DNA from 4 places in the Sphingomonas sp. BL2 genome. Region 3 is predicted to be linked to each of the others. Evidence: predicted binding sites of a transcription regulator. Region 3 holds the regulator's gene; each other region holds the start of a gene.
What was found. The regulator LexA, encoded in region 3, represses DNA repair genes until DNA is damaged. The targets are predictions, from matches to a motif close to GTTCCNCNCTTGTTCT.
Positions count from the first base shown of each region.

Region 1 (7,986 bases), 1.0 Mb from region 3:
CCCGGTTGTACGACGTCGAAGCGCCGGATCCGGTCGGGCATCACGCGGTCATCGGCCTCAGCCTGCCGCCGGAGATCGTGGCGCGAGGAACGGCCGCAGCCTATCCCGACGATGTTCCCCAGGACCAGCCGATCGAACTGCTGTTCGTCGGACGTGACGAGCATCGCAAGGGATTCGATGCCCTGATCATGGCGCTGAGGATCCTCGCCCGGCGCGCAGATGCCGGGATGCGCGATTTCCGCCTCACGATCGTCGGCGTTCATGCGGACGATTTGAAAGCGCTTCCGTCCACCGCGCGAGCGCGGCTGCGATGCCATCACCGGGTCGACGAACCGACGTTGCACGACCTGATGAGCGCCGCGCACGTCATCGTCGCGCCCTCGCGCTACGAGAGCTTCGGGCTGGTGTACCAGGAAGCGATGATGTTCGGCCGACCGGTCGTCGCCTGCGCCGAGGATCCGAGCGCACGGTTGTTCATCGGCGAAAGCGGTGCCGGATTACTGGCCAAGGCCTGCACCGGCGACGACCTCGCCACGCAGGTCCAGCGGCTGATCGAGGACCCGGCCTTGCGTGCGCGTTACGCCGCGGCGAGCCGCCAAGCGTCGGGGATGTTCACGCGCGACACCCTGTCCGCGCAGACGACCGCGGTCTATCGCACGGCGATAGCGTCGAAGGGGGCGAGCAGCAACGCCTCGTCCTCCGGCCTGCCCGCGCCGGTCGACATCGCCTCGTAGATCCGCGTTCGCTCGCGCACCCGCTCGCCATCGAGCCGATGTTCGAGCGCACCGGCCAGCGCCAGCGAACTCTCGACGAACGGCACGACCGGGCGCTCGTGGACGCGGCCGGCAAAGCGGATGTCGCTGCGATTGAGGCGGTACTGGATGTCCGGATAGGACGCGGACTGCACCCCATCGACGAGGTTGCGGCGCGGCAGGCCGAGCGAGAGCAACCCGTCGCGATCCGCCGCCGCGACCAGCCAGCCAAGCGCGTCGAGCAGGGCGGAGTCGGGGCGCTCGTCGGTATCGATCTGCAAGACCCAGCGGGTCTGCAGTGCGTCCTGGAGGCGGTTGCGTTGCGCGGCAAAATCGCCTGCGAGGGGGTGATGGGCGACCTCGATCCACGGGACCCGTGCTGCGAGTTCGCTTGCTTCGTCTGCCGTGCCGTCGAGCAGGACGACGATCCGGGCAAACGCGGTGCGATAATCGGTCGCGATCTCGACGATGTCGTTGGCGTCGGCGGGCCGCGCCATGATGCCCAGGCCTATCGCGTGCGGCACAGTCGTCGCCGGGGTGGAGTGCGCCTGGGCTGGGCGATAATCAGGGAGAAAGCGGACATCGCCTCGCGCAACGGCGACCGGTTCCACCTCGAACCCGAACCGCCACGCCGCGTTCCGCAAACCGGCTGGGTCGAGCATCCAGCGCTCCGCAGGATCGCGCTGTAGGTCAACAAGCCCGCTTCCCAACCGCGCGACGATCTCGTCGGCAGCCGCACCGACCTCGCTCACGTCGCGAACAAGCAGGCGGCAGTGGCTACACTCGAACCAATCCTCGCGCACGAGCCAGTCCCAGTTCCCACAGATCGAGCATCGTAATCGCATGGCTCCGGCAACCCGCGGCGCAGGGAGCCGGTTCCCATGCCGTTCCACTGTACGCGCGGCACCAGACACCCGATCTGTACCAACCTACCGGCGTCATCCTGATGAAAGTCAGGACCCAGAGCCATGCAAGACAGCGCCCGTTACTCTGGGTCCTGACTTTCGTCAGGATGACGCAGAAAAACGGCTCTCAATACCCGAACGAATGCGCCAGCGTCAGCAGCAGCCAGTACAGCCCGCCCGACAGCAGCATCGCCACCGGCAGCGTCATCACCCAGGCCAGCGCCATGTTCATCACGGTCCGTCGCTGCAACCCGGCGCCGTTGGCAACGCTCGCACCCGCAACACCAGAAGACAGGATGTGCGTGGTCGACACCGGCATGCCATATTTCACCGCCAGCAGGATCGTCGCCGCCGCGACCAGTTCGGCCGACGCGCCCATGCCGTAGGTCAGGTGCGTCTTGCCGATCCGCTCGCCGACGGTGACGACGATCCGCTTCCACCCGACCATCGTGCCGAGACCGAGCGCCAGCGCGACGGTGACCTTCACCCAGGTCGGGATGTAGCGCGTGCCCTGCTCGAGCCCGCTATTGTAGCTCTTGAGCGTCGTGATCTCCTGCACGGTAAACCGGCTCTGCGCGGTTTTGTCCTCGGCGATCAGCTTGGTCGTATCGAGCACGAGGTACATGTCGTTGCGCAGGTTCGGGGTCGCCGCGGCGGGCACCTTGCCAAGCGAGCCATAGCTTTCGATCCGGCTCGACACGTCGTCCGACAGCGTCGCCAGCGCGGCATAGATGACCGGGTCGGCGACATGCTTGGTCTTCAGTGCCTGCGTAACCTGCGCACGCGACGTGGCGACGTCGGCCGGCGCGCCGCCGGCATGCGCGCGGTACGCGGCCGATGCCGCCTGCGCGCTTTGCACGAACGCCGGCATCGCACTCTCGGGCATCGTCCGGTTCAGCGCGTAAGCGGTCGGCGCGCAACCGATCAGGATGAGCATGATCAGCCCCATGCCCTTCTGCCCGTCGTTGCTGCCGTGCGCGAAGCTGACCGCGGTGCACGTGCCGATCAGTAGCGCACGGATACCACGCGGCGGCGGCGTTTGGCCCTCCGGCGCCTCGTACAGTTTCTTGTCGTGCAGGAAGGCCTTCATCACGAGCAGCAGCACGAGAGCGCCGACGAAGCCGACGATCGGGCTGAATGCGAGCGCAGAGAGAACCTTCCAGACCTGCACCATGTCGACGCCGGACGTCCCGTCGGCCCCGCCGTTGATGAATTGGTTGGCAAGGCCGACGCCGAGAATCGAGCCAATGAGCGCGTGGCTCGACGAGTTGGGCAACCCCGCCGCCCAGGTCGCGAGATTCCAGACGATCGCGGCAAGCAACAGCGCGAAGATCATCGCGAACCCGCCGACGCTGCCGACGTTGAGGATCAGGTCGACCGGCAGCAGCGTGACGATCGAATACGCTACCGCACCCGACGACAGCATCACGCCGAGGAAGTTGAAGAACCCCGACCAGACGACCGCGAGCGGTGCGGGCATCGAGTGCGTGTAGATGACGGTGGCGACCGCGTTGGCGGTGTCGTGGAACCCGTTCACGAACTCGAACCCGAGCGCAATCAGCAGCGCGAGCGCAAGGAACGCGAACGCCCCGCCGGCCAGGCTCTCGCCGACCTGCGCGGTGTCGAACGCGATGCTGAACCCGGCATAGGCAAGCCCGCCGATCAGCACGGCAAGGAATATCCAGCGCCCGGACGGATGCAGCGAATGATCGAGCTTGGGACCGGTATGCGGCGCAGCGGTAGCGCTCGAATCAGCCGTCACCGCATCGGGTGCAAATGTGGAGGTTGCCATAGAAATGTGCAGTCGGCCCTTACGATGACAATCTTATGACAGATGTAAATCAAGCGATCGTTCGCCCCTGTTTGGGACGTCGCCTTAACGATCCTCCCCCGCCAGGGGGAGGTGGCTGGCCTTTGCCAGACGGAGGGGGAGGCAGGGATAACCCCTGTTCCGTGTCCTCCCCCTGCGTCGCCTTCGACGCCACCTCCCCCTTGCGGGGGAGGATCGTTCGGAACCGACTTCGTTGGACGTGAGTAAGTTAATTCACCGAGCTTCACCGATGCTCGCGAGCTGCATGCCATTGCGGCCGAACAATGTGGCCATCTTCACGTCCGCATCCGCGGTCATTTCCTTGCGGCACTGCTGCGCATCGGCGAGCGCCGCGAGGCCGACACCGTGCGATTGGCAGGCGCCGGCGATCGCCGAACGCAGCCGGCGCTGGAACGCGGTGCGCCCGGCGTCGCTGGTCAGGTCGAGCCCGGCGCGCGACACGCGCACCGATACCGGGTCGCGCCCGGAACTCGCGGAAGCACCCGTGGAAAACAGGCAAGCGCCGACGATCGCCGCCGAAGCGACGCTGATGAAAAGCTTCAAGATGATGTTCCTCAAATGGTCCTGCGGTCCGCAAGGCTATGCCTGCTGGCGACGGCGCCAGCGCGTCGGGACACCTTTCTGGATGCGGCATCTCCGACCACGAACCACGTCGCTGCGCATCCCCTACCCGTGGTTCGTTACGCTCGCGCGACGGTTTGGCGACGGTCCGACGACGCGCCGAAACTCTAGATGAGGCGTTAGGTCACATCCCCGGATATCGCTCGAACGCAGGCAGAGCGGCCACATCCGCCATCCACGCCAATCGGTCGGCCACCTGGATATGCGCACCCGGCGCGACCGCCTCGGGATCGTCCAGCGTACAGGATTGGACGTCGATGATCCCCGGCAGATACTCGGCATTGGTATAGAACAGTCCCGTCCCGCACCGTCCGCAGAATTGACGCCGACCGCTCGCCGACGATTCATACGTCACCGGATCACCCGAGATGGTCACCTGCTCGGACCTGAATGCGATCCAGCCTACCATCGGCGCACCCGCGCTTCGCCGGCAATCGCCGCAATGGCACAGCGCGTGATGCTCGGGCTCGCCCTCCGCGACATAGCTGATCGCTCCGCAATGACATCGTCCCGCAAGCATGCCCGCCTCCCTCTATGTTCTCAACTTGTTCCACGTATCGTCGAACCGCGCAAGCCATACCCGCTTGCCCCATCGGCCCCCGTTCCCTACCTGTTCACCGGTGAACCAGATTGCCCAAACGTCCGCGCCGCAAGCAGAGCCTCCCTATCTGCGCGGTCTCAATTCGCCGCAGCGTGAGGCGGTGCTGACCACCGACGGGCCCGTGCTGATCATCGCCGGCGCCGGCACGGGCAAGACCGCGGCGCTGACCGCACGGCTCGCGCACCTGATCTTCACCAAGAAGGCTTGGCCGTCCGAGATCCTCAGCGTCACCTTCACCAACAAGGCCGCGCGCGAGATGCGCGAGCGGGTCGGACGGCTGGTCGGCGACGCGGTCGAGGGCATGCCGTGGCTCGGCACGTTCCACGCGATCGCCGCCAAGATGCTGCGTCGCCACGCCGAACTGGTCGGGCTGCAATCGAACTTCACGATCCTCGATACCGACGACCAGTTGCGGTTGCTGAAACAGCTGATCCTTGCCGCGGACATCGACGAGAAGCGCTTTCCGACGCGCAGCCTCGCCGGGCTGATCGACCAGTGGAAGAACAAGGGCCTCGTCCCCGCCGACATCGATGCGGGCGAGAGCGAGCGCTATGCCAACGGCCGTGGCGGCGAGCTGTACCAGCAATATCAGGCGCGGCTGATCGCGCTCAATGCCTGTGATTTCGGCGACCTGCTGCTCCACATGCTGGTGATCCTGAAGACGCACCGCGACGTGCTGGCGCAGTATCAGCAGCGCTTCAAATACATCATGGTCGACGAGTATCAGGACACCAACTCGTCGCAATATCTCTGGCTGCGGCTGCTCGCGCAGGAGCGCAAGAACATCGCCTGCGTCGGCGACGACGACCAGTCGATCTATTCGTGGCGCGGCGCGCAGGTCGAGAACATCCTGAAGTTCGAGCGGGATTTTCCGGGGGCGAAGGTCATCCGCCTCGAACAGAATTACCGCAGCACGCCGCACATCCTCGGCGCCGCGTCAGGCGTGATCGCCAACAACGGCGGGCGGCTCGGCAAGCAGCTCTGGACCGAGCGGGACGTCGGCGAGAAGGTGAAGGTCATCGGCGTCTGGGACGGCCCCGAGGAAGCGCGCCGCGTCGGCGAGGAGATCGACATCGTCCGGCGCTCCGGCAAGAGCCTCGACGAAGTGGCGATCCTGGTCCGCGCGCAGCACCAGACACGCGAGTTCGAGGACCGGTTCATCGCGATCGGCATGCCCTACAAGATCGTCGGCGGCTTCCGCTTCTACGAACGCGCCGAAATTCGCGACGCGCTGGCGTACCTCCGCGTCGTCAACCAGCCGGCGGACGACCTCGCCTTCGAACGCATCGTCAACGTCCCCAAGCGCGGCCTCGGCGATAAGGCGGTCGCGCGTATCCACCAGCTCGCCCGCGCCACCGGCACACCGCTGACCACCGCCGCCGCGCGCATCCTCGACACCGACGAACTGACCGGCGCGGCGAAGAAGTCGCTGGGACGCCTAGTCGGCGACATCGCCCGCTGGCGCGACATGGCGACCAGCCTGCCGCACGCCGAACTCGCGCGGCAGTTGCTAGACGAGAGCGGTTACACCGCGATGTACCAGGCCGAGAAGTCGGTCGAGGCGACCGGTCGCCTGGAGAACCTCAGCGAACTCGTCCGCGCGATGGAGGAGTATGACTCGCTCGGCGCTTTCCTAGAGCATGTCAGCCTCGTGATGGACAACGAGGGCGGCGCGCAGGACCCACAGGTCACGATCATGACCATCCACGCCGCCAAGGGCCTCGAATACGACACGGTCTTCCTGGTCGGCTGGGAGGAAGGCCTGTTCCCGTCGCAGCGCTCACTCGACGAAGGCGGCGTGAAAAGCCTCGAGGAGGAACGCCGCCTCGCCTATGTCGCGATCACGCGTGCACGCCGGCTTGCGGTCATCATCCACGCCGCCAACCGCCGCATCTATGGCCAGTGGAACTCGTCGATTCCCTCGCGCTTCGTCGCCGAACTCCCCGCCGAGCACATCGACACGGAAACGACGATGTCGGGCGGAGCGAGCCTGTGGCAGGCGAACTGGTCCGACCGCGCTGATCCCTTCGCCGACGTCGCGCGCGGCACCGGACGCGGCCCGGGCTGGCAGCGCGCGTCGGGCACCGGCAGCACCTTCTCCACCAAACCCGCCCGCGTCGTCGAAAGCCGGTCGAGCGCGATCAGCCTCGGCAACAAGGGCCGCGACGACCTGTCGCTGGGCATGCGCGTCTTCCACCAGAAGTTCGGCTACGGCGCGATCGCCGAGATCGAGGGCAACAAGCTGGAGATAGACTTCGAACAGTCCGGCCGTAAGCGCGTGATGGACAGCTTCGTGACGCTCACCCCCTAACGACATCAACCGGGAAAAGGATCAGCCGGCGGTCTGATCCGCGAGCGAGAATATCCGCTCCATCACCGCCCATTTCGGCCCGGTCGCCTCGATCGGCTTCTGATACACGTCCATCGCGGTCTCCCAGGACGCGACGACCGGCTGCAACGCCGGGTCGGCTGCGCGCGGAAAATCGTCCTCGACCTCGGCGATCATCACGAGCCGGTCGGCGACCTGCCAGATCTCCATATCTCGATACCCCCGCTGGACGATGTCGCGCACGACCTCGGGCCACACGGCGCCCGGCGCGTGGCGTTCGCGGTAGGCGGCGACCAGGGCTGCGTCGTCGACGAGGTCCAATGCGGTCACGATGCGATACGTCACGGAAATTCCTTCGATACGGCGTACTCGCGCGACAATAGCGCCGCCGCCCCTTTTCAAAAGTCACTTTGACTAATAAAACCGACGAAACGCACAACGACGCGCAGGAGATGGAATGAGACTGTCCGGCAAGACCGCGGTAGTGACCGCGGCGGCACAAGGCATCGGCCGCGCCACCGCGGAACGCTTCCGTGACGAGGGCGCACGGGTCTTCGCGCTCGACCGCGACGGCGATGCGCTGCAGGCCATCGACGGCGTCGAACGTCTGGTCGTCGACCTGCTCGACGCCAGCGCGATCGCCGCTTTGCCCGCCACGATCGGCGACATCGACATTCTCGCCAACGTCGCCGGCTTCGTCGCGGCGGGTGACATCCTGCAAGGCAGCGACGACGACTGGATGCTGTCGTTCGACCTCAACGTCCACGCGATGCACCGCATGACCCGCGCGTTCCTGCCCGGCATGCTCGCGCGCGGCGGCGGTGCGATCGTCAACATGAGCAGCATCGCGTCGAGCGTGAAGGGCATCCCAAACCGCTACGCTTACGGCGCATCGAAGGCAGCTGTTATCGGGCTGACCAAGGCCGTGGCGGCCGATTTCGTCGGCC
Region 1 covers NZ_CM155261.1:4,007,409-4,015,394, forward strand. The annotation lists gene AC1ME3_RS18375 (glycosyltransferase family 4 protein) at 1-734, shown strand, start outside; gene AC1ME3_RS18380 (glycosyltransferase family protein) at 650-1,597, opposite strand; gene AC1ME3_RS18385 (inorganic phosphate transporter) at 1,785-3,419, opposite strand; gene AC1ME3_RS18390 (UrcA family protein) at 3,702-4,031, opposite strand; gene AC1ME3_RS18395 (GFA family protein) at 4,234-4,629, opposite strand; gene AC1ME3_RS18400 (ATP-dependent helicase) at 4,739-7,021, shown strand; gene AC1ME3_RS18405 (L-rhamnose mutarotase) at 7,043-7,384, opposite strand; gene AC1ME3_RS18410 (SDR family oxidoreductase) at 7,497-7,986, shown strand, end outside.
Region 1: the regulator LexA is predicted to act here: its motif matches at 4,646-4,661, upstream of AC1ME3_RS18400 (ATP-dependent helicase).

Region 2 (7,986 bases), 810 kb from region 3:
CTATCACGATTACGCCGACATCTCGGTCGCGGTCTCGTCGCCGGGCGGCCTCGTCGTTCCCGTGATCCGCGATGCCGACCAGATGTCGGTCGCGACGATCGAGAAGACGATCGGCGACTTCGGCAAGCGCGCCAAGGAAGGCGCGCTCAAGATGGACGAGATGAAGGGCGGCACCTTCACGATCTCGAACGGCGGCGTGTTCGGTTCGCTGATGTCGACCCCGATCATCAACCCGCCGCAGTCCGCCGTGCTCGGCCTTCACCGCATCGAGGAGCGCCCGGTCGTCGTCAACGGCCAGATCGTCATCCGCCCGATGATGTACCTCGCACTCAGCTACGACCACCGCCTGATCGACGGCCGCGAAGCCGTGACGTTCCTGGTGGCGCTGAAAAATGCTATCGAGGATCCGACCCGTATCCTGATCGACCTGTGAGGTAGCGATGAACTGGCGCGACCATATCCATTCGGACCCCGAAATCCTGGGCGGCAAGCCCGTGGTGAAGGGTACGCGGATATCGGTCGAGCTGATTCTCGAATATTTCGAAGACGGCGCAAGCATCACCGATGTTCTCGCCGCCTTCGATCACATCACCGAGGAAGACGTCCGTGCAGCGATCGCGTTCGCGCGAGACCTGCTGGTCGACTCGACGGTCGCGGCGCAGCGCAAAGCGGCCTGACGGGTGCATCTGCTCGCCGACGAAAACCAGCATCCGGTTGTCGTCGCGCGATTGCGAAGTGCTGGTCACGCCGTCGAATGGATCCGGGAAACATCGCGCGGCGCGAAGGATCCGGAGATACTGGCGCGCGACGATATCGCGACGTTGATATTGGTCACCGACGACCGCGACTTCAGCGACCTGATCTTCAACCGTGGTTACCCCGCGCCCCGTGCGATACTATATAATCGACTGAACCGCGTGCATCCGGATGCCATCGCCGACCGCCTGATCGCAGTGTTGGCCGGTGGTGGCTTCGAAGGCCACATCACAACGATAACCAAGGACGGCGAACGCAGTAAGCCGTTCCCCGCTGGAGCATAACATGGCTGACTACGACTATGACGTCCTCGTGATCGGTGCGGGCCCCGGCGGTTACGTCGCGGCGATCCGTGCAGCGCAGCTCGGCCTGCGCACCGCCTGTGCCGAGTCCCGCGAGACGCTCGGCGGCACCTGTCTCAACGTCGGCTGCATCCCGTCCAAGGCGCTGCTCCACGCCTCCGAGATCTACGAGGAGGCCAAGGGCGGCCACCTCACCAAGTTCGGCATCGACTTCCAGGGCGTCACGCTGAACCTCGACCAGATGCACGCCGAGAAGGCCAAGGCCGTCAAGGAACTGACCGGCGGCGTCGAATTCCTGTTCAAGAAGAACAAGGTGACCTGGCTCAAGGGCAAGGCCGCGTTCCAGGACGCGCACACCGTCGACGTGAACGGCCAGAAGGTCACCGCGAAGAACATCGTCATCGCCACCGGCTCCAGCGTGATGCCGCTTCCCGGCGTGGAGGTCGACCAGACGACCGTCGTCGACAGCACTGGCGCGCTCGCACTGCCGAAGGTCCCCGAGCACATGGTCGTCATCGGCGGCGGCGTGATCGGTCTCGAACTGGGCAGCGTCTGGCGTCGCCTCGGCGCGAAGGTCACCGTCGTCGAGTTCGTCGATCAGATCCTCCCCGGCTTCGATGGCGAAGTCCGTCGCGAGACCGCCAAGCTCTTCAAGAAGCAGGGCATGGAGCTGAAGCTCTCGACCAAGGTCACCGGCGTGACCGTCGACAACGGCGTCGCGACCGTCACCGTCGAGCCCGCCGCGGGTGGTGCATCCGAGACGTTGACCGCCGACGCGGTGCTCGTCTCGATCGGGCGCAAGGCCAACGTCGACGGCCTCAACCTCGAAGCCATCGGCCTCGAACTCAACAAGCGTGGCCAGATCGAAACCGATCACTCGTTCCGCACCAAGGTCGACGGCGTCTGGGCGATCGGCGACTGCATCCCCGGCCTGATGCTCGCGCACAAGGCCGAGGACGAGGGCGTCGCGGTCGCGGAAAACATCGCCGGCCAGACCGGCATCGTCAACGAGGACGTCATCCCGAGCGTCGTCTACACGATGCCCGAGATCGCCGGCGTCGGCCTTACCGAAGAGGCGGCGCGCGACAAGACCGCCGAATCTGGTGGCATCAAGGTCGGCAAGTTCCCGTTCGCCGCCAACAGCCGCGCCAAGACCAACCGCGACACCGATGGCTTCGTGAAGATCATCGCCGACGCCAAGACCGACCGAGTCCTCGGCGTCTGGATCGTCTCGAGCCTCGCGGGCACGCTGATCGCCGAAGCCGCCATCGCGATGGAATTCGGCGCGACCAGCGAAGACATCGCCTACACGTGTCATGCGCATCCGACGCATGCCGAGGCGATCAAGGAAGCGGCGATGGCTGTGCAAGGCAAGCCCATCCATATCTAGCAAGTGCTAGATATGGATCCAAAGGGCGTGCCCGGCCGGCGGCGCTCCAGCGCCGTCCGACGACAGGGGTTTTGCCCCTGTCCGGCCAAGCAGGGCTTCGCATCTGCGAGTGAAGTAAGTTCGAGAGGGCGTCGGTGGCAATCCACCGGCGCCCTCTCTCCGTTGCAGCGCGAAAGTTGAGGGCGAAGGCAAAGGGGCAAAGGTTAAGTTCGATCGGGGAGATGGATATCAGGGGGATGGATGTTGCCGCAGTTCGCTAGTTCGCCCCACGCCCCAGGCCCCGTCCACCCGCACCCCCCATCCGTCATCCCGGCGAACGCCGGGACCCACGGTTACGTTGGCCCCAGCGATATCACGCTAGCATGACCCGGTTCGCGACCATGGGACCTGACGTCCGCCGGAATGACGGGGGGAGGGAACGCGACAACTGGGCGCAATCTGGAGTGGCGTGCACGAAACTCCCGTCAACGCCGGTCAAGCCAGAGCCACTCCGCCCCAAACGATACCGCCCGCCTCCCTGTTCTCCCGCGAAAGCGGGAGCCCAGTCTGGGTCCCCGCCTTCGCGGGGAAACATTCTTGGCACACCCACCGCATCCGCCCTCGGCATCGCCTATCGCCTGGGTACCGCCCCGCCCCTCATCGCCACCCGCGCACAACCCCCAACCCACCCCAACCCAAAACCTGCAAACTTCCGCCCCCGCCCCCCAACCGGAACCAATCCTTAGCAAAGCCAACCTATTAGTCCGCGCAATGAACGAACAAGCAGGTCTCCGTGGCGCTCGATCTCTCTACTCTCTACGTCGTCGCAGGCCTTGGCATGCTGGTCGCCGGGTTTATCCACCTCATCCCCCTCGCGACCGGTCGGTTCGGATCATGGGCAGGCTTATGGGGCGCCGGCCACCTGATCGCGGGGTGCGGCGCACTGATGGCGGTGCTCAACGATCGGATCGGCCTCCCCTGGGCGCCCAGCATCGGCAACCCCGCGGTGGTGATGGGCTATGCGCTGATCGCCGGCGCGGTCGTGAAGTTCAGTCGCCCCGACGCGCGCCTGACGTCGTTGCTGGGAATCGCCGCGGTCCTTGGCCTGCCCCTCTGGTTCACGCACGACCCGGCGCATTTCCACCTCCGCGTCGCCTATCTCAGCGTCATCCGCGCCGGGTTCGACCTCGTCGTGGTGATCGTCGCCATCCGTCTCGCGCGCCGTGACTCGCTACAGACCGGCTGGATCGTCGCCGCGCTGTTCGCGGTCACCATACCGATGTTCCTCGGCCGCGCCTGGCTCGCTTACGGCGACCGCATCGGCACGCAGTTGACCGGCCGTCACGACGATCTCGGCGCATGGCTCGCGGCCGGCCAGATCGCCTTCATCATCTTCCGCGCCTTCTCGCTCCTGATCCTCCAGGCCGAGCGCGGCCAGAACCTGCTGCTCGATCAGATGGAGCGCGACTGGCTCACCGGTGCGTTCAACCGCGCCGGCCTGGACCGCATCGCGCAGACCTTCGCCAGCCGCCATGCGCCGCGCATGTTGACGGTGATGATGCTCGATCTGGATCGCTTCAAGACGCTCAACGACACGCTCGGCCACGCCGCCGGCGACGCCGCACTCCGCAGCTTTGCAGAGATCGCCCACGACACCGTCGGCCGACAAGGCCACCTGATCCGTTGGGGCGGTGACGAGTTCGTCTGCGTGCTGCCCGACATCCCGGCGGCGCAGGCGACCATGATCGGCAACCGTATCGCCACCCGGTTTGCGCAGGCTATGGCACCGCGCATGGCCACGCATGGCACGCTCGGCGTCAGCATCGGCGTCGTCGAAGGCGAGCCCGACACGCCGATCGTCGACCTCATCGCAGGCGCCGACCGCGCGATGTACCTCGCTAAGGGCGACCGCCGCCAACCCGCCATCTACATAAAGGCAGCCTGAGCCGCCGGACCGCAACGCCACGCGCGGCGTCGCGGCCCTGCACACTCAAGCGGCAGGCGGGTCCTTCTTCGCGGTCGGCTTGCCGAACCCGACGAACAATCGCTCCAACCCCACCGTAACCGAGTCCAGCACCTTGGCGAATTCCGGCGGCAGCGCGTTCGTCTCGCTCCGTGGCGGCTCCCGCGTCTCCCCGGCAAACGGACCATTGCCCTGCGGCTTGGTCGACTCCGTCGCCACGTCCGGCTCGACCTTCGACGCTGCAGGCTCAGCCTGTGCCGAGGGCGAGGCAGGGGAAGGCGGGGCAGGGGGCGTCGGCGGCGTAGGCGGCGTAGGCCGAGCGCTCGACTTCGCATCATGCTTCGAGATCGCCGTCGCCGCGGCCATCAGCCCCGCCGCGATCATCTGCCGTCCGACCGGCGTCCCCATCTGTCGCGCGATAGTCGCAGCGATCCCCGCGAACGGCGCCCCGCCGTCATGCTTGCGACCCTCGTGCTTCCGGCCCTCATGCTTGTGCGCATTATGCGCGTGTCCGTCATGGGCATGGCCTTCATGGCCCTCATGCCCAGCACCCGAGTGCCCCTGAGCCGCCGCCATCTCGGCCTCGCGCTCGCGCCGCTTCCGCTCGTCCTTCTTCTTGCCCATGTCGTCCTCTGTGCCATTCCGCGTCTGTGTGTACGAACAAGATAATACACCGATACCGGAGTGCAACCCCGGCGCCTTCGCCCCGTCCAACCGCGACGGTCGCTCAGTTGCCGGACCAGGCGCCCGGCAATCGCCACGTCACCTTTTGCGTCGCGTGGCTGACCATCGGCTTGCCGTCGAAGCCAAGCGCGGGCGTGTAGCGCGCATGCCGCATGATCGCGCTACAGGCCGCCTTGTCGAGTTCGACCTCGCCGCTCGTCACCACGGGCCGGCAATCGGCAACCCGCCCATCGAGGCCGATCGTCCACAGGACCGTCGACGTCCCCTGCGCACCCTTGCCCACGATCGTCCTCGGGTAATCGTCGGGTCCGATCCAGTATTCGGGCCGCGTCGTCGCCTTGGCAGGCTGGGCGATCTTCGCGCGTTCGGTCGGGTCGATGCCCCACTGCTTGGCCGTCGAATCATTGCATTTGGCCAGGGCCTCGAACGCCGCCTCCGCACTTGGCATCGCGAACGCCCAGCCCGACATCTTGTCCGGGGCGATGCGCAGGACGGCATCGGCGGGCAGCGTTTCGAACAGCGTGGCATCGACCTGCATGCGCGTCATCCGCTTGCCCGAAGCCTGGGTCGGATAACTCTCGTACCGGCTGTCATCCGATCCCCCGCCGACTATGCCGATCTTCGCCTGCCCCAGCCGCATCGTTACGCTACGATCATTGGTGTAGACCATCAGCTCGAGCGTCGATGCCAGCGGCAGCCGACGCAGCGCGAGAATCGTCTCCGCCTTGCCCGTGCCATAGGTGCGGCCGAGCATGCAGGCGGTCGCGCCATAATCGACGTTCCACTTGCCCGCCGGCGTCAACGGCACGGCCGCGGTCGGCTCGGCCAGCGCAGCGGCGGCGGCCAGCGCCAGCATCAGCGGCATCCGGAAATACTCGTCATCGCATCATCCCCTTGCACCCCGTCACGTTCGCCGGTTCTCTGAAATCCGCCGCCCGGTTGCAAGCCGCATCGACGCCTAGATCACCCGTTGCGCAATCGATCGTCCCGGATGAACTGGCACCCGGCCTCATGCATTCCTATCTCTCCCACTAGTCTCCCGATCAGAACAGAAGTAGAACCAGCCTCATGCTGACCAAGATTTCCGTACGCGGCGCGCGCGAGCACAACCTCAAGGACGTCGACATCGACATCCCCCGCGACACGCTCACGGTGATCACCGGCCTCTCGGGCTCGGGCAAGTCGAGCCTCGCCTTCGACACGATCTACGCCGAGGGCCAGCGCCGCTACGTCGAGAGCCTGTCCGCCTACGCCCGCCAGTTCCTCGAACTGATGCAGAAGCCCGATGTCGACCACATCGAGGGCCTCTCGCCCGCGATCTCGATCGAGCAGAAGACGACGTCGCGCAACCCGCGCTCGACCGTCGCCACCGTCACCGAAATCTACGACTATATGCGCCTGTTATGGGCGCGCGTCGGCATCCCGTATTCGCCCGCGACCGGAGAACCCATCGCCGCGCAGACCGTCAGCCAGATGGTCGACCGCGTCATGGCGCTCCCCGAGGGCACGCGCCTGTACCTGCTCGCCCCCGTCGTTCGCGGCCGTAAGGGTGAGTACCGCAAGGAACTCGCCGAGTGGCAGAAGGCGGGCTTCGCGCGCGTCCGCATCGACGGCACGATCCACGACATCGACGAAGCCCCCGCGCTCGACAAGAAGTACAAGCACGATATCGAAGTTGTCGTCGACCGCCTCGTCGTCGGCGGCGAGATCGCCACGCGCCTCGCAGAGTCGTTCGAAACCGCGCTGAAACTCGCCGACGGCCTCGCTTATGTCGACCCCGCCGACCCGGTCGAGCCGCACACCCCCAAGTCGGAAATCCTCGGCAACAACGCCCCCGACGGCCGCATCGTCTTTAGCGAAAAATTCGCCTGCCCGGTCAGCGGCTTCACCATCTCCGAGATCGAGCCGCGCCTGTTTTCGTTCAACGCCCCGCAAGGCGCGTGCCCGGCCTGCGACGGCCTCGGCGAGAAACTGCTGTTCGACGAAGACCTCGTCGTCCCCAACCACATGCTCAGCATCAAGAAGGGCGCGGTCGTCCCCTGGGCGAAATCCAACCCACCGTCGCCTTATTACATGCAGGTCCTCGGCAGCCTCGCGCGCGAGTTCAAGTTCGACATCGAGACCCCCTGGTCCGACCTCCCGCCGGAGGTCCAGAGCACCATCCTGCACGGCTCGAAGGGCAAGCCCGTCACGCTCACCTTCATCGACGGCAAGAAGAAATACGACGTCTCGAAGCCGTTCGAGGGCGTCATCGGCAACCTCAATCGCCGCATGCTCCAGACCGACTCGGCCTGGATGCGCGAGGAACTGAGCAAGTACCAGTCCGCCGCCCCCTGCGAAGTCTGCGGCGGCGCGCGCCTGAAACCTGAAGCGCTCGCGGTCAAGATCGCGATGAAGGACATCTCCTACGCCACGCATCTCTCGGTAGTCGACGCGCTCCAGTTCTTCACCGACATGCCGCAGCACCTCGGCGACCAGCAGAACGCGATCGCCGAACGCATCCTCAAGGAGATCGTCGAGCGCTTGGGCTTCCTTAACAATGTCGGCCTGGATTACCTCAACCTCGACCGCACCAGCGGCACGCTCTCAGGCGGCGAGTCCCAGCGCATCCGCCTCGCGAGCCAGATCGGCAGCGGCCTGTCCGGCGTGCTCTACGTCCTCGACGAGCCCTCGATCGGCCTGCACCAGCGCGACAACGACATGCTCCTCAAGACGCTCCGCCGTCTGCGCGATCTCGGCAACACCGTGCTCGTCGTCGAGCATGACGAGGACGCGATCCGCACCGCCGACTACATCATCGACATGGGCCCCGGCGCCGGCGTCCGCGGCGGCCAGGTCGTCGCGCAGGGCACGCTGAAGCAGATCCTCAAGTCGAAGGGCAGCATCACCGCCGACTATCTCAACGGCACGCG
Region 2 covers NZ_CM155261.1:2,152,033-2,160,018, forward strand. The annotation lists gene odhB (2-oxoglutarate dehydrogenase complex dihydrolipoyllysine-residue succinyltransferase) at 1-433, shown strand, start outside; gene AC1ME3_RS09975 (DUF433 domain-containing protein) at 441-677, shown strand; gene AC1ME3_RS09980 (DUF5615 family PIN-like protein) at 681-1,040, shown strand; gene lpdA (dihydrolipoyl dehydrogenase) at 1,042-2,448, shown strand; gene AC1ME3_RS09990 (GGDEF domain-containing protein) at 3,221-4,372, shown strand; gene AC1ME3_RS09995 (hypothetical protein) at 4,418-5,014, opposite strand; gene AC1ME3_RS10000 (energy transducer TonB) at 5,118-5,939, opposite strand; gene uvrA (excinuclease ABC subunit UvrA) at 6,143-7,986, shown strand, end outside.
Region 2: the regulator LexA is predicted to act here: its motif matches at 6,120-6,135, upstream of uvrA (excinuclease ABC subunit UvrA).

Region 3 (7,986 bases):
ACGCGGGCGGCGTTGGTTATTTCTCGCCCGACGGCTCAATGGACTCGTGTATCGTGCTGAGAACCGCAGTGGTGAAGGACGGCACGATCCACGTTCAGGCCGGCGCGGGCATCGTCGCCGACAGCATCCCCGAATACGAACAACGCGAATGCGAAGCCAAGGCCGGCGCGATCCTCGCCGCGGCGCGCGAGGCGGTCAGCCGGGCGAAAGCTCCGGGCTTCGGTCAGTAATCTGGCGTTAGAAAGAATGTTTCCCCGCGAAGGCGGGGACCCAGACTGGGCTCCCGCCTTCGCGGGAGAACAAGATCTTTTGCCCTAACATGTTTTGCTTATGGCGTCGTATTCGTCTCGCTAGCCGGCGCACGACGCTCCTGGGCATAGGCATTGTTCCGCGCCAGGAAGCACCCCGACTGGCCACCGGTCCCGACCGCCGAGCACGTATCCGGCAACCCGCCGGCAACACGTCCGAGTTGATCCATCGACGCCGCACGATTGACCCAGCTCTGGTTCTGCGCCGCGATCGGCTTGTCGTCGCGCAACTGCTTAGGAATGCGATATGGCTGGTCGAGCGTCGAACATACCACGACTTCGCCGGCGGTCGACTTCGGGCACGCCTGGTCACCGGTCAGCGTCACGCTGCGAATGCGCTGCGGCGGCGTATCGACCTGCGCTTCCTGCGCGTACGCCATGGCGGGGAATGCGATCAGTGCGGCGAGGACGGCGGTACGAAACATGGATCAGGCTCCTTTGAGCGAATAACGTCCGTCATGCAGCATTGCTCCGCACTGAATGATGGTCGCCTGCCCGGGCGATATAGGAACCACCATCGCCCTTCGCGACTATGCCAAGGACGATTAGCGCCGAACCGTCCCGGCCGAGCGCTGTTGCACCGCGCCCCGCATCGGCTATGGCGGCGCCATGATCCTCGTCGTCGACAATTACGACAGCTTCACCTGGAACCTCGTCCATTACCTGATGGAACTGGGCGCCGAGGTCGAAGTCGTCCGCAACGATGCGATCTCCGCCGGGCAGGCTCTGTCGTCGGGCGCGGACGCGTTCCTCATCTCCCCCGGCCCCTGCACGCCGACCGAGGCGGGCGTAAGCCTCGACCTCGTCGCCGCCTGCGCGGACGCCGGCAAGCCGCTGCTCGGCGTATGCCTCGGCCACCAGGCGATCGGCCAGCATTTCGGCGGCAAGGTCGAGCGCGGTGGCCTGATGCACGGCAAGACCTCGCCCGTCGTCCACGACGACACCGGACTCTACGCCGGGCTGCCCTCGCCGTTCATCGCCACGCGCTATCACTCGCTGATCGTCAACGCGGTCCCCGACACGCTGGTCGTCAACGCGACCGCGCAGGACGGCACGGTCATGGGCTTCCGCCACAAGACCCTGCCGATCCACGGCGTCCAGTTTCACCCGGAAAGCATCGCGACCGAGCATGGCCACGAGATGCTCGCGAACTTCCTCAAGATGGCGAACATCCCCCACCAACTCCCCTCCCGCCTGCGGGAGGGGTCGGGGGAGGGCCGCGCCGCACCCACGACGCCTGCGAGACAAGCCCCTTCCCTGACCCCTCCCGCAGACGGGAGGGGAATGTGACCACCACCACCCTCCTCCCAGACCCATCGTCGCCCCTCTCCCGCGAGTCCGCCCGCGAAGCGTTCGCCGACATCCTCGACGCCCGCGCGAGCGACGACGCGATCGCCACCTTCCTCACCGATCTGGCTACCCGCGGCGAGACCAGCATCGAGATCGCCGAAGCCGCGCGCGCGCTCCGCAACCGAATGATCCCGATCGACGCCCCCGCCGGCGCGATCGACGTCTGCGGCACCGGCGGCGACGGCCACCACACCCTGAACGTCTCGACGGCCGTCGCGCTCGTCGTCGCCGCAACCGGCGTCCCCGTCGCCAAGCACGGCAACCGAGCTGCCTCGAGCAAGGCCGGCGCCGCCGACACGCTGGAGGTACTCGGTCTCGACATGGACCGCGCCGGCGCCACTGCCGAGGCGAGCCTCAACGAGATCGGCATCGCCTTCCTCTTCGCCGCCAATCACCACCCGGCGATGAAGCGCATCACCCCGATCCGCCAACGCATAGCCAAGCGGACGATCTTCAACCTGATGGGCCCGCTCGCCAACCCGGCCGGCACCACCCGCCAGCTCATCGGCATCGCCCGCCCGGACTACGTCACGCTCTACGCCGAAGCGCTCGAACAGCTCGGCACCGAAGCCGCGCTCGTCGTCTCGGGCGAAGAAGGCCTCGACGAACTGTCGGGTGCCGGCCCCAGCATCGTCGCCTCGGTCGGCACCGTCGCGCTGCCGGGCAAAGTCGCCCCCGAAGACGCCGGCCTCACCCGCCACGCGATCACCGACATCCGCGGCGGCGACGCGCACCACAACGCCGACGCGCTCCGCCGCCTCCTCAAGGGCGAAGCCGGCGCCTACCGCGACGCCGTCCTGCTCAACGCCGCCGCCGCCTTGATGGTCGCCGGCACCGTCACCACTCTCGTCGACGGCGCGGCCAAGGCCGCCGCCGCCCTCGACACCGGCAGCGCCGACGCGCTGCTCGCCCGCTGGATCGCCTACTGACATGACCATGCTCGACCGTATCCTCGAGACCAAGCGCGCCGAAGTCGCCGCGCGCAAGGCCACGACCTCGCTCGCCGATATCGACGCCGGTATTGCCCGCATGTCGAAGCCCCGCGGCTTCCGCGCCGCGCTCGACGCCAAGACCGGCTATGCGCTGGTCGCCGAGGTCAAGAAAGCCAGCCCGTCGAAGGGCCTTATCCGCGCCGACTTCGATCCCGTCGCCCACGCCCGCGCCTACGAAGCCGGGGGCGCCGCGTGCCTGTCGGTGCTGACCGACGAAAAGTGGTTCCAGGGCTCCGACGCGTATCTGACCGCGGCGCGCGACGCCGTCTCGATCCCCGTCCTGCGGAAAGACTTCATGGTCGACCCATGGCAGTCGACCGAGGCGCGCGCGATCGGCGCCGACTGCATCCTGATCATCGTCGCAGCGCTCGACGACATCCAGATGGCCGAGATCGAGGCCTCCGCGCTCGAATGCGGCATGGACGTGCTGGTCGAGGTCCACGACGCGCACGAGATGGAGCGCGCGCTGAGGCTCAAGTCGCGCCTGATCGGCGTCAACAACCGCGACCTGCGCGACTTCTCGGTCGATTTCCAGCGCACCTACGACCTCGTCGGCAAGGCGCCCAAGGACTGCACCTTCGTCGCCGAGAGCGGGCTCACGACCCGCGCTGAACTCGACGCGATGGCCGAACACGACATCCACTGCTTCCTGATCGGCGAAGCGCTCATGCGCCAGGACGACGTCGAAGCCGCCACCCAGGCGCTCATCGGATGACCGGCCTGACCCACATCGACGAAGCCGGCGCGGCAAGAATGGTCGACGTCGGCGGCAAGGCGGTCACCGCCCGCGAAGCCATCGCCTCCGGCCGCATCACCATGTCCGCCGAAGCCGCCGCGGCGATCGGCGCCGGCACCGCGAAAAAGGGCGACGTCCTGGCAGTCGCGCGGGTTGCCGGCATCATGGCCGCCAAGCGCACCAGCGACCTCATCCCCCTCTGCCACCCGCTCCCGCTGACGAAGGTTGAGATCGAACTCGTAGTGGACGAAACCGGCGTAACCGCGACCGCCACCGCCTCGACCGAAGGCAGGACCGGCGTCGAAATGGAAGCCCTGACGGCTGCCACGGTAACGCTCCTGACGATCTACGACATGGCCAAGGCGATCGACAAGACGATGGTCCTCACCGACATCCGCGTCCGCGCAAAGTCCGGCGGCAAATCCGGCAACTGGACCGCCTAAAACAAAACCCTCTCCCCAAAGGGGAGAGGGAAAGACGCCAAAGGCGTCGAGGGTGAGGGCAGGCCAAGCAGAACGCGCTCAGCTGAACTCAATCCCCGCCAATAGCCCATTCATGATCCTCGACGATCGTAGACTCCACCGGCCGCCCCGCCGCATCGAGCGAAGGATCATACCGAAACCGCTCCTCTATCAACCGACACGTAAGCGTATCCAGCTCCCGGCTCCCGCTCGACCGAGTCACCCGGCACCGCGAAACCCGCCCATCGGTCTGCACCAGATACCGCACCGAAACCCGACCCCGAATCCCCGTCTCGGCCGCCTCGCGCGGATAGTCCGAATCCTTCAACCGCCCCTTACGCCACCGCGGCGGCGTCTCCTCTCCACCCCCACCGTCACCATCGCCATACCCACCGCTGCCGGTGCCATTACCAATCCCCCCACTCCCGGTCCCCGGTCCGCGAACATCCGAAGCGCCAGCCGTCGCCTGCGCCCCCACCCCAGCCTTCTCCGCGACCACGACCGGCGGTGGCACGACGATCGGTACCACCGGCGGCGGCGCCACCACCTCCGTAGCCTTCGACTTCAAATTAGGCGGCGACGCAGCCCCCTCCGGCTTGCGGCTAGGCGACGGCCGAGGCCTAACCTTCTCCTCAGGCGGTGGTGGTGACGGCGGCGCCGCATCGAACACCTTCAACGCATCGCTCACCGCCGCCGGCATCGGCACCACCAGCCCGTTGAGCAGCGCATAGCCCAGCACCCCCGGCAACAGGGCAGCACCCACCGCCGCCCCGATCCTGTCTCTCGCCCGAGGCTGATTACGTGTCATCATACTGATCTGGTGCCTCTTTCTCCCAAACAAAGCCCTGCTTCGGATGAACCCCCGCTGGCCGAGCGCTTTGGGAAGGCGACAGGCGATCACCCGCGTCCCCTCGTCGGCTCGGAAGAGGGCAGCCCCCCAACCACCACCCCGGCGAAGGCCGGGGCCCAATTGGGAAGTTCGCAGTAACGAAGCGCGACGTCCGCCAAACCCATGTTTCCCCGCGAAGGCGGGGACCCAGTCTGGGCTCCCGCCTTCGCGGGAGAACAAGAAGGATGTCGCAAACGTTCGATATCAAGCAGCGCAGAGAGCAACGGATCGTCCTGCCGCAGCCCCAACAACACCTGTCCTACATCCCAAACCCATGGCAAAGCGCCAGCCACGCCAAAACTCACCCCCTCCCGCCGGACCTTCTACCGGACGAGACCGTTCCAAACCTGAACCCCAGATCCGCTCCCGCCAAGAGTCTCCCAGCGTGTGAACTTCCTGCACTTCCAGCAGGAAAACCACGTAATATCAGAGCCAAAAGCATGACCCTAGTCCCCGTCGCCGAAGCCCAGAACCGCCTCTTCGCCATGGCCCCCCGCGTCGCTAGCGAGACCGTGACGTTACGCGAAGCCGCCGGCCGCTGGGCCGCCGAGGACATCCTCGCCCGCCGGACGCAACCCGCCGCGGATCTCTCGGCCATGGACGGCTACGCGATCCGCTTCGAAGACCTCCCCGGCCCCTGGAAAGTCATCGGCGAAAGCGCCGCCGGCCGCCCCTTCGCAGGCCACGTCGCCTCCAACGAGGCCACCCGCATCTTCACCGGCGCCGCCATGCCCGACGGCGCCGACACCGTCATGGTCCAGGAAGAAGCCGAGCGAGACGGCGCGACCCTGATCCTAGCCGGCGAAGGCCCGCCCACGGTCGGCCGCAACACCCGCCGCAAGGGCCTCGACTTCTCCACCGGCACCCGCCTCATCGCCGCCGGCGACCGCCTCAGCCCCGCACGCATCGCCGTCGCCGCAACCGGCGGCCACGGCAGCCTCACCGTCAATCGCCGCGTCCGCGTCGCCGTCGCCGCCACCGGCGACGAACTCGTCCCCCCCGGTTCGACCACCGACGGCGTCGCGCTCCCCGAATCGAACGGCATCATGCTCGCCGCGATGCTCGCCGACATGCCCGTCGACGTCGTCGATCTCGGCATCCTGCCCGACAATCTCGACATACTCCGCGAAGCCTTCGCCAGCGTTCAGGCAGACCTGCTCGTCACCACCGGCGGCGCGTCGGTCGGCGACCACGACCTCGTCCGCCCGGCGATCGAAGCCGCCGGCGGCACCATCGAATTCTGGCGGATCGCGCTGCGCCCCGGCAAGCCGATGATGGCCGGCCGGATCGGCGAGATGATGGTGCTCGGCCTCCCCGGCAACCCGGTCTCCGCGTTCGTCACCGCGACGTTGTTCGTCAAACCCGTCGTCGCGCACATGGCCGGCGCCCGCGACCCGTTGCCCCAGTCGACCCACGCCCTCCTCGGCGAAGACCTGCCCGCCAACAACGCCCGCACCGACTATCTCCGCGCCGAACTGCGCGACGGCAAAGCCTATGCCTCGACGATCCAGGACAGTTCGATGCTGCTCACGCTCGCCCGCTCGACCTGCCTGATCGTCCGCCCCGGCAACGCACCCTTAGCAAAGACAGGCGAATCGGCGGAAATCCTCGTGATCGCGTGAAGCGAGCGCTTGACGCGGTTAATTATGTTCCATAGAAGTTCCCAGTCTGTTCCGGACGGAGAACCGCCATGCTCACGCGCAAGCAGCACGAACTCGTCTGCTTCATCAACGATCGCCTCAACGATACCGGCGTCTCGCCGTCGTTCGAAGAGATGAAGGACGCACTCGACCTCAAGTCGAAGTCGGGCGTCCACCGTCTGATCAGCGCGCTCGAGGAGCGCAACTTCATCCGCCGCCTGCCGAACCGCGCGCGCGCGCTCGAAGTGCTGCGCATGCCCGAGCGTGCGGAAAAGAAGACGCCGACCAAGCCATCGAACGTCAAGGCCGCCCCAGCGGCCGCGACGCCGCAACCAGCGAACGACGTCGTCGAAATCCCGCTCCACGGCCGCATCGCCGCCGGCGTCCCGATCGAGGCGTTCGAAGGCAGCACTATGCTGGCTGTCCCCGCCGCACTCCTCGGCACCGGCGAACACTACGCCCTCGAAGTTTCGGGCGACTCGATGGTCGAAGCCGGCATCCTCGACGGCGACTACGCCCTGATCCGCCGCACCGAAACTGCCCGCGACGGCGAGATCGTCGTAGCCCTGATCGAAGACAGCGAAGCCACTCTAAAATACTTCCGTCGCGAAGGCGCCATGGTCCGCCTCGACCCGGCAAACCGAGCCTACGACCCTCAACGCTATGCCCCCGCCCAAGTTCGCGTCCAAGGCAAACTCTCCGGCATCCTCCGCCGCTACGACTGAGTTGCCGAGACCGGGCTGCGTCATCGCGACGCAGCCCGGTCTCGGTTTTTGGTTGCTCAGGAAAAGCGACAGCCTAGCCCCTTAGCTAAGTCGCTTCTCCGCCCGACAACAGCGACGGGATCTGTTGGGCAAGTTAAGCTAGATGCACTGGGCGTGTCGAAAAGCGGCTAGTTTTTCGACACCCCCAACCAGCCCCCAAGCGTCCGAAAGCCCCTCTAACGCTTCGATGCATAGTCGCGCTCTCAACTCGAATGCCCAATCTCTGCGCCTCTGCGCCTCTGCGCGAACATCTCGTCCTCAATCTCCAGCGCGGCCGAAGAATTGGTTCACGTGGAGACGCGGAGCTGTTGCGCTTAGGGAAAACGAAGCACCTCCAAACGTCTTCGGAAGGAAGACTAAACAGTCCCCAGCCTGAGCCACCCCGTCATACAAAAACCTTCTCCGCGCCTCCGCGTCTCGGCGTGCACCAGTTCTTCTTGCTGTGACCGTATGCGACGACGGAAGATTTTGTTCACGCGAAGGCGCAAAGGCGCGAAGATATGGTGCCTGGATCAGCGCCTACCGGCCTTCGCGGACCGCCGAAAACCAACGTCGGCTTATCGTTCATGGAGGTATAAAGGTCTCCCGAGTCGCATCACCTTCGCGCCTTTGCGCCTTCGCGTGAACATTTCTACTTTGACGGACTCGGCTGGCGCGAAACGCCGGCACAGCACCGTGAAACCGGTCATGGCGCGGCCTGAACGCGTACGCGGTGCGTTCGAGGAGAGGCGGATCGCGCCAGGGGTGGCGATCGCCTGCGTTCAGGATCGTCACGACTGTCCCGCTACCTAAGGTCAGCGCGACGCCGCCCGTACGCCGGAGTACACGACGATCCAGTTTCAGCCA
Region 3 covers NZ_CM155261.1:2,959,095-2,967,080, reverse strand. The annotation lists gene trpE (anthranilate synthase component I) at 1-230, shown strand, start outside; gene AC1ME3_RS13910 (hypothetical protein) at 329-733, opposite strand; partial or broken gene AC1ME3_RS13905 (anthranilate synthase component II) at 918-1,481, shown strand; gene trpD (anthranilate phosphoribosyltransferase) at 1,595-2,587, shown strand; gene trpC (indole-3-glycerol phosphate synthase TrpC) at 2,589-3,365, shown strand; gene moaC (cyclic pyranopterin monophosphate synthase MoaC) at 3,362-3,829, shown strand; gene AC1ME3_RS13885 (energy transducer TonB) at 3,918-4,610, opposite strand; gene AC1ME3_RS13880 (molybdopterin molybdotransferase MoeA) at 5,177-6,358, shown strand; gene lexA (transcriptional repressor LexA) at 6,427-7,101, shown strand; gene AC1ME3_RS13870 (ComEC/Rec2 family competence protein) at 7,705-7,986, opposite strand, start outside.

Region 4 (7,986 bases), 1.8 Mb from region 3:
AGCATTGGCCTGAAGGGCATCACCGGCAACGCAGGCTTCCGTATTCGCGCCGAGGTCAACACCTTCGGCGACGCGCAGAGCTTCCGTCCGATGCTCGGCATCATCACGCACTTCTAAGCCTTTGCCTCGCAAGAGGTTCAAGCTGGACGCGTAACGGGGGCGGGGAGTGGCTAGGGCCATTTCCCGCCCTTCGTGTGTCCGGCGTTTCCAGTGGGTTGGCGAGTGAAGTATAGGAAGTGCAGACGCTCGCGCGATGATCGCGGGACGGGCCAAGGCCGTGAGATGGGCAGGGGGGGGCAGCACTTTCCTGCCCGTCGTGCGTCTGGCGCCTGCGGGTGTCAGAAAGTGAAGTATAGAAAGTATAGACGCTCGCCCGATGATCGCGGGAAGGCGCGCGCGTGCAAGTTGCGAGGGTGCGTGCACGTTGCGCTGGACTGAAGTGAGGGCTGGCACGTGTCGAACGGGGCATGCCGGCCCCGTGTAGGACATCGAAATCTCGTGCCCGTGCGAGGGTGCATTGCTGATCCGATGCATCCGAGACGTGCTGTGCACGATGTTCACGATGCGTTCGCCTCGTTTCCGACTCCGCTCGCCGCAAGACCGGGTCGCGCCAAGGTGACTTCCGTGGGCGCGCGCGTAGGCGCGAGCGGTGATGGAGTATGTGTTTGATTTCATGCGGTTGCTTGGCGGCGACCGCGCTGGTGCCACGCGTGGCCGTGGGGGCTCGGCGCGCAGCACCAAGCCGGGAGTCCTGCTGCAGCTCCGCCTGGTGTTCTACGGCGTGCTGCTCGGGCTGATGATGCCGGTGATCCGTCAGATCGACTGGGCGGCGCTGTTACCGCCCGGCTTGAAGATCGAATGGCCGACCGGGTTCGGTATCGCCTGGCCTGCCGGGCATCTGCGTGTGCCGGGCGGCTGGGGTTGGGGTGCGAACGCTGCCAAGACGGAGGGGGCGTCCGCTGCTGCTGCCGGAGCGGCGACCACGGCCGGTGCCGTCACCACTGCCACCGGCGCGCTGGCGACCGCGGCGGGAGTCGCCAGCGCTGCGTCGACCGTCGCGGCGGTGTCGTCCGCGCTGTCGGGCGGCAAGGCGGTCTCCGCGCGCTTCACGATCTGCGGCCACGCCAAGCGGATCAACTGCATGGTCGACGGCGACACGTTCTGGATGGCGGGCACCAAGATCCGTATCGCCGACATCGACACGCCGGAGACCCACCCGCCGCGCTGCGCCCGCGAAGCGCGGCTGGGGCAGGCGGCGACGCTGAAGATGCAGGCGCTGCTCAACGCCGGCCCCTTCACGCTGACCCCGATCAAGCGCGACGTCGATCGCTATGGCCGCAAACTGCGCATCGTCGAGCGAGGCGGGGAGTCACTGGGAGCGGTACTGGTCCGCCACGGACTCGCGCGCGACTATGGCGGCGGCAAGCGTTCGCCTTGGTGTGGAAAGTCGTCGTGAAACTACCCGTTTCGCTCTTCCCGTAGTTTAGCAAACTCCTTCAACCCGAGATGTACTTTTAAAAGGGACGCCCCGTTATCCCAACCAGCGTGTGAGTCGCTATACTGAAATACCCACCCACTTCCGCCTTTGCCTATCCCTCTGCGATAGCCAACCACCGAGAACTGATAAAGCAATTCTAAAGCATCATCTGCAGTTACCAAGTTCTTTGCTGACTTTCGACGATTATATGCCTCTACAAACCCATCTCGGGAGAAAGTTATAGTTGCTAGCTCTGAGCATGCTTGGAGAGCCTCGCTCCAACGCTCCCAGTGTGGTCCTAACTCATCATCGAGTTCCTGCTTCAAGTACCGCGAATACGGTTCTCGAGCAGACTGGATATCGTCATTATCGAAGAAGTTTGAATCAGCGTTGCGGCTAATGCTTACTGAAAGGGCACAATTTAGAAATTTAATAACATCGCGAGGGCGTAAAAACGTCCTCGCTATCACGTGGTTCCATTTAGATTGTGATCCCCTCATAAGGGCCTCATCTTCGATATCGGTCCACGTAAGATTTTTACCGAGTTTTGCTTTGATTCATTCGTTTATCAAATCAAGTAAAGATTCTGGATCCCATTCTAGTAGTACTGCCGAAGACTGGGAAATCTTATTTTTATCCGAAAATCTTAATTCGTCCCAGATGTCAGTTCTGAGAAATATAACGGGAGAGATTGTAGCACTTGTTAGTCTGTACTTCCTGTATGAGCGAGCGGCAAGTATGAGGCCAACGATCATCTGCTCATGTTGACTATTTAAAATTGACAAACCTTGGTCAAGTTCATCAAAATTAAGGAGTATCTTCTTAGTCGCCGTCTGCGAGCAAATAGTTAAAGCGCAATTTATCAGTACCTCGGTAAGAGCGTCCAGTTCTGGCGCAATTCCGCCGTCCTTGGTTTCAAACTCAACCCCACCTAAAGAGTTTCCCATTACAGACGGTAAAAATGATGTTTTGCTGAGCTTAAGTCGTTTAGGCCTCAAGATATCAGACAGAGTTGGGCTTTGCCCTCCGTAATTATCATATAAAAACTGATGGGCCGACCGCTGCGCATCAGTTTGTAATTTCATGCCCTTCTCATTTATAAGAAGCGAAAGTGTCTTTACGGCGATAAGATATCGCCATGAACTGACGTACGTCTCGATCTCGGACGCACCGGTATTTCGTCTCTTTTCATGAAGCGACCAAGGGTAATCACGGAGGCTTAGAGATGTGGAAAGGTAATTATTCGTCGATGCGCCGAAATACTTAGCTAAAGCAGTTTTACCTGATCCCTTCCGACCCAGAACGACGATCGTGTCGCCAGACTCAATTTGGGATACCGCGTCAGTCTTTAAAAAATACGAGAGTACTGAGTCATCCTCCTCAGCAGCAACATCGCCGAATGTTCCAATATCTGCGTGGTATCCCATTTAGGTTACTCCGCTGCCACCGATTCGCTGAACATGTCCCGAACCTCACTCATATCCACATTCGCGGCAGGCCCCTTCTTCGCGGTCTGGCGCTTGTCGAACGAGTCCCAGACGTCGTTCCACTGGCCCTTGGTCGCGGCCTTCGAATACTCCGTTGCGCGCTGTTCGAAGAAGTTGGCGTGCTCGACGCCGTTGAGCATCGGGGCGAGCCAGGGCAGTGGGTGCTCGTCGATCATGTAGATCGGCTTCAGGCCGAGCTGAGTCATGCGCCAGTCGGCGATGAAGCGGATGTACTTCTTGATCTCCTTGGGGGTCATGCCGTTGACCGGGCCCATCTCGAAGGCGAGGTCGATGAAATTGTCCTCGAGGCGGATCGTCGTCTGGCAGACGTCGGCGATGTCGTCCTTGACCGCCTTGGTCAGGCACTGGCGCTCCTGACAGAAGGTGTGGAACATCTTGATGATGCCCTCGCAGTGCAAGGACTCGTCGCGGATCGACCAGGTGACGATCTGGCCCATGCCCTTCATCTTGTTGAAGCGCGGGAAGTTCATCAGCATCGCGAACGACGCGAACAGCTGGACGCCCTCGGTGAAGCCGCCGAACATGGCCAGCGTGCGCGCGATGTCCTCGTCGTTGTCGACGGTGAACTGCTGCATGTAATCATGCTTTTCCTTCATCTCGGCATATTCGAGGAAGGCGCCGTACTCGCTCTCGGGCATGCCGATGGTGTCGAGCAGATGGCTGTAGGCGGCGATGTGGACCGTCTCCATGTTGCTGAACGAGGTCAGCATCATCTTGATCTCGGTCGGCTTGAACACACGGCCATACTTTTCGTGGTAGCAATCCTGCACCTCGACGTCGGCCTGCGTGAAGAAGCGGAAGATCTGCGTGAGCAGGTTGCGCTCGTGATCGCTGAGCTTCTGCGCCCAATCGCGGCAATCCTCGCCCAGGGGCACTTCCTCGGGGAGCCAGTGGAGCTGCTGCTGGCGCTTCCAGAACTCGAACGCCCAGGGGTATTCGAACGGCTTGTACTGCTTGGAGGCGTGAAGGAGGGACATGGGGTAAGCCTTTCGGAAGATTGGTTTTATATCGAGAAACTGGGGGGATCAGGTCGCGTGTTTCATGTCTCGGTGCTCCATTGCCACATCGCGGCGGCGGACATCGCGAGAACGATCGCGGCGGAGGTGAGCATGATGCCGATCATGCGGAACGCGTAGGTCTGTTGCTCGGTGATGCTCGGGCTGCGCAAACGGAGCAGCATCGTGGTGCCGACGATTCCGAGCACGCCTGCGACCACGAACATGATAGCTGAACCATACGTCATGCGACCAACTCGCCCGGCGCGCGTTCAGCACCCGAACCCAACACAGGAGAACGACCATGGTCGATGCAACCAAGATCCAGGAACATGCCGAAGTCATCGGCGCGGACGGCGTCCATGTCGGCACCGTCGACAAGGTCGAAGGCAACCGCATCAAGCTGACCAAGAAGGACTCGGGCGCGCAGGTCGTCGAGGGCACGGGCAGCCATGAAGGGCATCATCACTTCATCTCGCTCGGGCTGGTTGCGGATATCGAGGACGGCAAGGTCCGGCTTTCCGCCAACGCCGACGTGGCGGTGACGTTCGAAGAAGAGGCCTGACGCGAACGCGGTTCGCATCGAGCGCGCCGCATAGCCAGCCCGAACCCCGGTCCGCTTCGCGCGGGCCGGGGTTTTTGCGTCAGGCGCGCCCCGGTCCGTGATTGACGGTTCGGGGTCATGCTTGAACGCCGAGAGACCTTACTGGCAGGCAAGGCACTCATCGTAATCCTTCGACTCGACGTCGATCTGGCGCAGGTCGATGGTGTTGTCCGCCTCGACGCCGCCAGCGAAGCCCGCGCGCTGGACCGACTTCGAACGCAGGTAATAGAGCGACTTGATGCCGAGCTCCCACGCGCGGAAGTGGAGCATCAGCAGGTCCCACTTCTCGACGTCCGCCGGGATGAACAGGTTCAGCGACTGCGCCTGGTCGATGTACGGCGTGCGATCGGCGGCGAGTTCGAGCAGCCAGCGCTGGTCGATCTCGAAGCTCGTCTTGTAGCAGTCCTTTTCCTCGACCGAGAGGAAGTCGAGATGCTGAACGCTGCCACCCTGTTCGAGGATCGAGTTCCACACCGCGTCCGAGTTCTTCGACTTCTCGCTCAGCATCTTTTCGAGATACGGGTTCTTGATCGAGAAGCTGCCCGACAGCGTCTTGTGCGTGTAGATGTTCGCCGGGATCGGCTCGATGCACGCCGACGTGCCGCCGCAGATGATCGAGATCGAAGCCGTGGGCGCGATCGCCATCTTGCAGCTGAAGCGCTCCATCGCGCCGACGTCGGCGGCATCGGGGCAGGGGCCGCGCTCGATCGCGAGCTGCATCGAGGCTTCGTTGGCCTGGCTGCTGATGTGCTTGAACATGCGCAGGTTCCACGACTTCGCCATCGCGCCCTCGAACGGGATGCCGCGCGCCTGAAGGAACGAGTGGAAGCCCATCACGCCGAGACCGACCGACCGCTCGCGGCCCGCGCTGTAGGCGGCGCGTTCCATGCCGGGTTCGTGGCGGTCGATGTAATCCTGCAGCACGTTGTCGAGGAAGCGCATGACGTCCTCGATCAGACCCTTCTCGTCCTTCCACTGATCCCACGTCTCGAGGTTCAGCGACGACAGGCAGCAGACCGCGGTACGCTCGTTACCGAGGTGATCCTTGCCGGTCGGCAGCGTGATCTCCGAGCACAGGTTCGAGGTCGAGACCTTGAGGCCCAACTCGCGGTGATGCTTGGGCATCGCCTTGTTCACGTGATCGGCGAAGACGATGTACGGCTCACCGGTCTGGAGACGTGTCTCGACGAGCTTCTGGAATAGCGAGCGCGCGTCGACGGTGGCGCGGATCGCCTGGTCCTTCGGCGAGCGGAGATGCCATTCCTCGCCGTTGCGGACGGCTTCCATGAAGTCGTCGGTGATCAGCACGCCGTGGTGCAGGTTGAGCGCCTTGCGGTTGAAATCGCCCGAGGGTTTGCGGATTTCGAGAAATTCCTCGATCTCGGGGTGCGAGACGTCGAGGTACACGGCGGCCGAACCGCGACGCAGGGACCCTTGCGAGATCGCGAGCGTCAGCGAATCCATGACGCGGACGAACGGGATGATGCCGCTGGTCTTGCCGTTGAGGCCGACCGGCTCGCCGATGCCGCGGACGTTGCCCCAATAGGTGCCGATGCCGCCGCCGCGCGAGGCGAGCCAGACATTCTCGTTCCAGGTGTCGACGATCCCGCCGAGGCTGTCGGGGACCGAGTTGAGGTAGCACGAGATCGGCAGGCCGCGACCGGTGCCGCCGTTCGAGAGAACGGGGGTGGCGGGCATGAACCAGAGCTTCGAGATCGCATCGTAGAGCCGCTGCGCGTGGCCGGCATCATCGGCGTACGCGGAGGCGACGCGGACGAACAGGTCCTGGTAGCTTTCGCCCGGGAGCAGGTAGCGATCCTTGAGCGTGTCCTTGCCGAACTCGGTCAGCAGCGCGTCGCGGCTGTGATCGACCTCGACCGGGTAGATCTGCGCGCGCACGGAGTGGCTGTCCTGCGCCTGGCGCGGGGCCTTGGGGGCCTCGGCTTCAGGCGTGGCAGTGGTTTGTTCGATCGTGTCTGTGGTCATGTCGCTATCCCGGCTGCTGTCTCTGAAATCCATCGAAACCGCTCCTAGTGTTCTGTATTCGTTCGAATCGGCGTCATGTCGCCATGCTACCATCGGACGGCCCCTAACGGGAGAACAAAAAGTGACCATCGCGGCGGTGGAAGGCGCGCTTACGGTCATATCGCATATGGCTATGCGAGGGTTGTTCTACCAGCGATTGGGTCCGCCCCCGAACGCAACCCCAAGAGATTGTGCCAAAGCGCGAAGAGACGCAAGGGGGTGCGGGGGTGGTCGGGGGCTCGGTTCGTCGCGTTCGCGTGCGGGTTGGCCGGGCGGGATATTCGCGACGCGTGGACTTCTGCGGGGTTCGTGAAGCGCAAGGGGGCGAAGGGGGAACGAAAAATTATTTAAGGGCGGAAGATGGCAAATGTTGCTTCGAAGGGAGGTGTGGGAGTGGGGCACTGGATATGGGGTGGGACCGCTCTAGTTCCCCCGCGAACGCGGGGGCCCAGACGCCACGAACGTCGTCCTACTTGATTCCTGGACCCCCGCCTTCGCGGGGGAACCGTGGTGATGCGAAGATAACCTCAAATCACACCACCCCGGCGAAGGCCGGGGCCCAGTTGGGGGACGGTGCCAACTGAGCGATGCGTGCCGTTACTACGACCTTTCCAACTGGGCCCCGGCCTTCGCCGGGGTGGTGGTGATTGGCGAAGGCGGTCCGCCTTACCCCTCGATCATCGTCCGGATGTGCGTCGCCAACGCCTCCATCGCAAACGGCTTGGTGATCATCGACATCCCCGGCTCCAGGAAGCCCGACGCCAGCGCGGCATTCTCCGCATAGCCCGTCATGAACAGCACGCGGAGCCCCGGACGCAGCGCACGGCCCGCATCGGCGACCTGGCGGCCGTTCAGTCCGGGTAGGCCGATGTCGGTTACGAGCAAGTCGACGCGCTCCATCGTCCGCAACCTCTCAAGCCCCGCCGGGCCATCATGCGCCTCGACCGCCCGGTAACCAAGTTCGCCCAATACCTCGACGATCAGCGCGCGGACGACCGAATCGTCCTCGACCACCAATACGATCTCGCCCGCATCGGTGACGTGGTCCTGCGTCAGTCCGGGCAGCACCTCGTCCTGCTCCGCTTCGCCGTAATGGCGCGGCAGATACAGCTTGATCGTCGTGCCCTGGCCGAGCTCGCTATAGATCCTCGCATAGCCCTCGGACTGGCGCGCGAAACCGTAGATCATCGACAGGCCGAGCCCCGTTCCCTGGCCGATCGGCTTGGTGGTGAAGAACGGCTCGAATGCCTTGGCGATCGTGTCGGCGGACATGCCGGTGCCGGTGTCGGACACGCAGATACACACGTAGTGGCCGGGCCGGACGTCGCGCTGGCTGGCGGCGAAATGGTCGTCGAGGTGCGCGTTGCACGTCTCGAT
Region 4 covers NZ_CM155261.1:719,180-727,165, reverse strand. The annotation lists gene AC1ME3_RS03360 (outer membrane protein) at 1-117, shown strand, start outside; gene AC1ME3_RS03355 (thermonuclease family protein) at 653-1,456, shown strand; partial or broken gene AC1ME3_RS03350 (P-loop ATPase, Sll1717 family) at 1,459-2,904, opposite strand; gene AC1ME3_RS03345 (ribonucleotide-diphosphate reductase subunit beta) at 2,910-3,962, opposite strand; gene AC1ME3_RS03340 (hypothetical protein) at 4,025-4,228, opposite strand; gene AC1ME3_RS03335 (DUF2171 domain-containing protein) at 4,285-4,545, shown strand; gene AC1ME3_RS03330 (ribonucleoside-diphosphate reductase subunit alpha) at 4,684-6,570, opposite strand; gene AC1ME3_RS03325 (hybrid sensor histidine kinase/response regulator) at 7,276-7,986, opposite strand, start outside.
Region 4: the regulator LexA is predicted to act here: its motif matches at 6,682-6,697, upstream of AC1ME3_RS03330 (ribonucleoside-diphosphate reductase subunit alpha).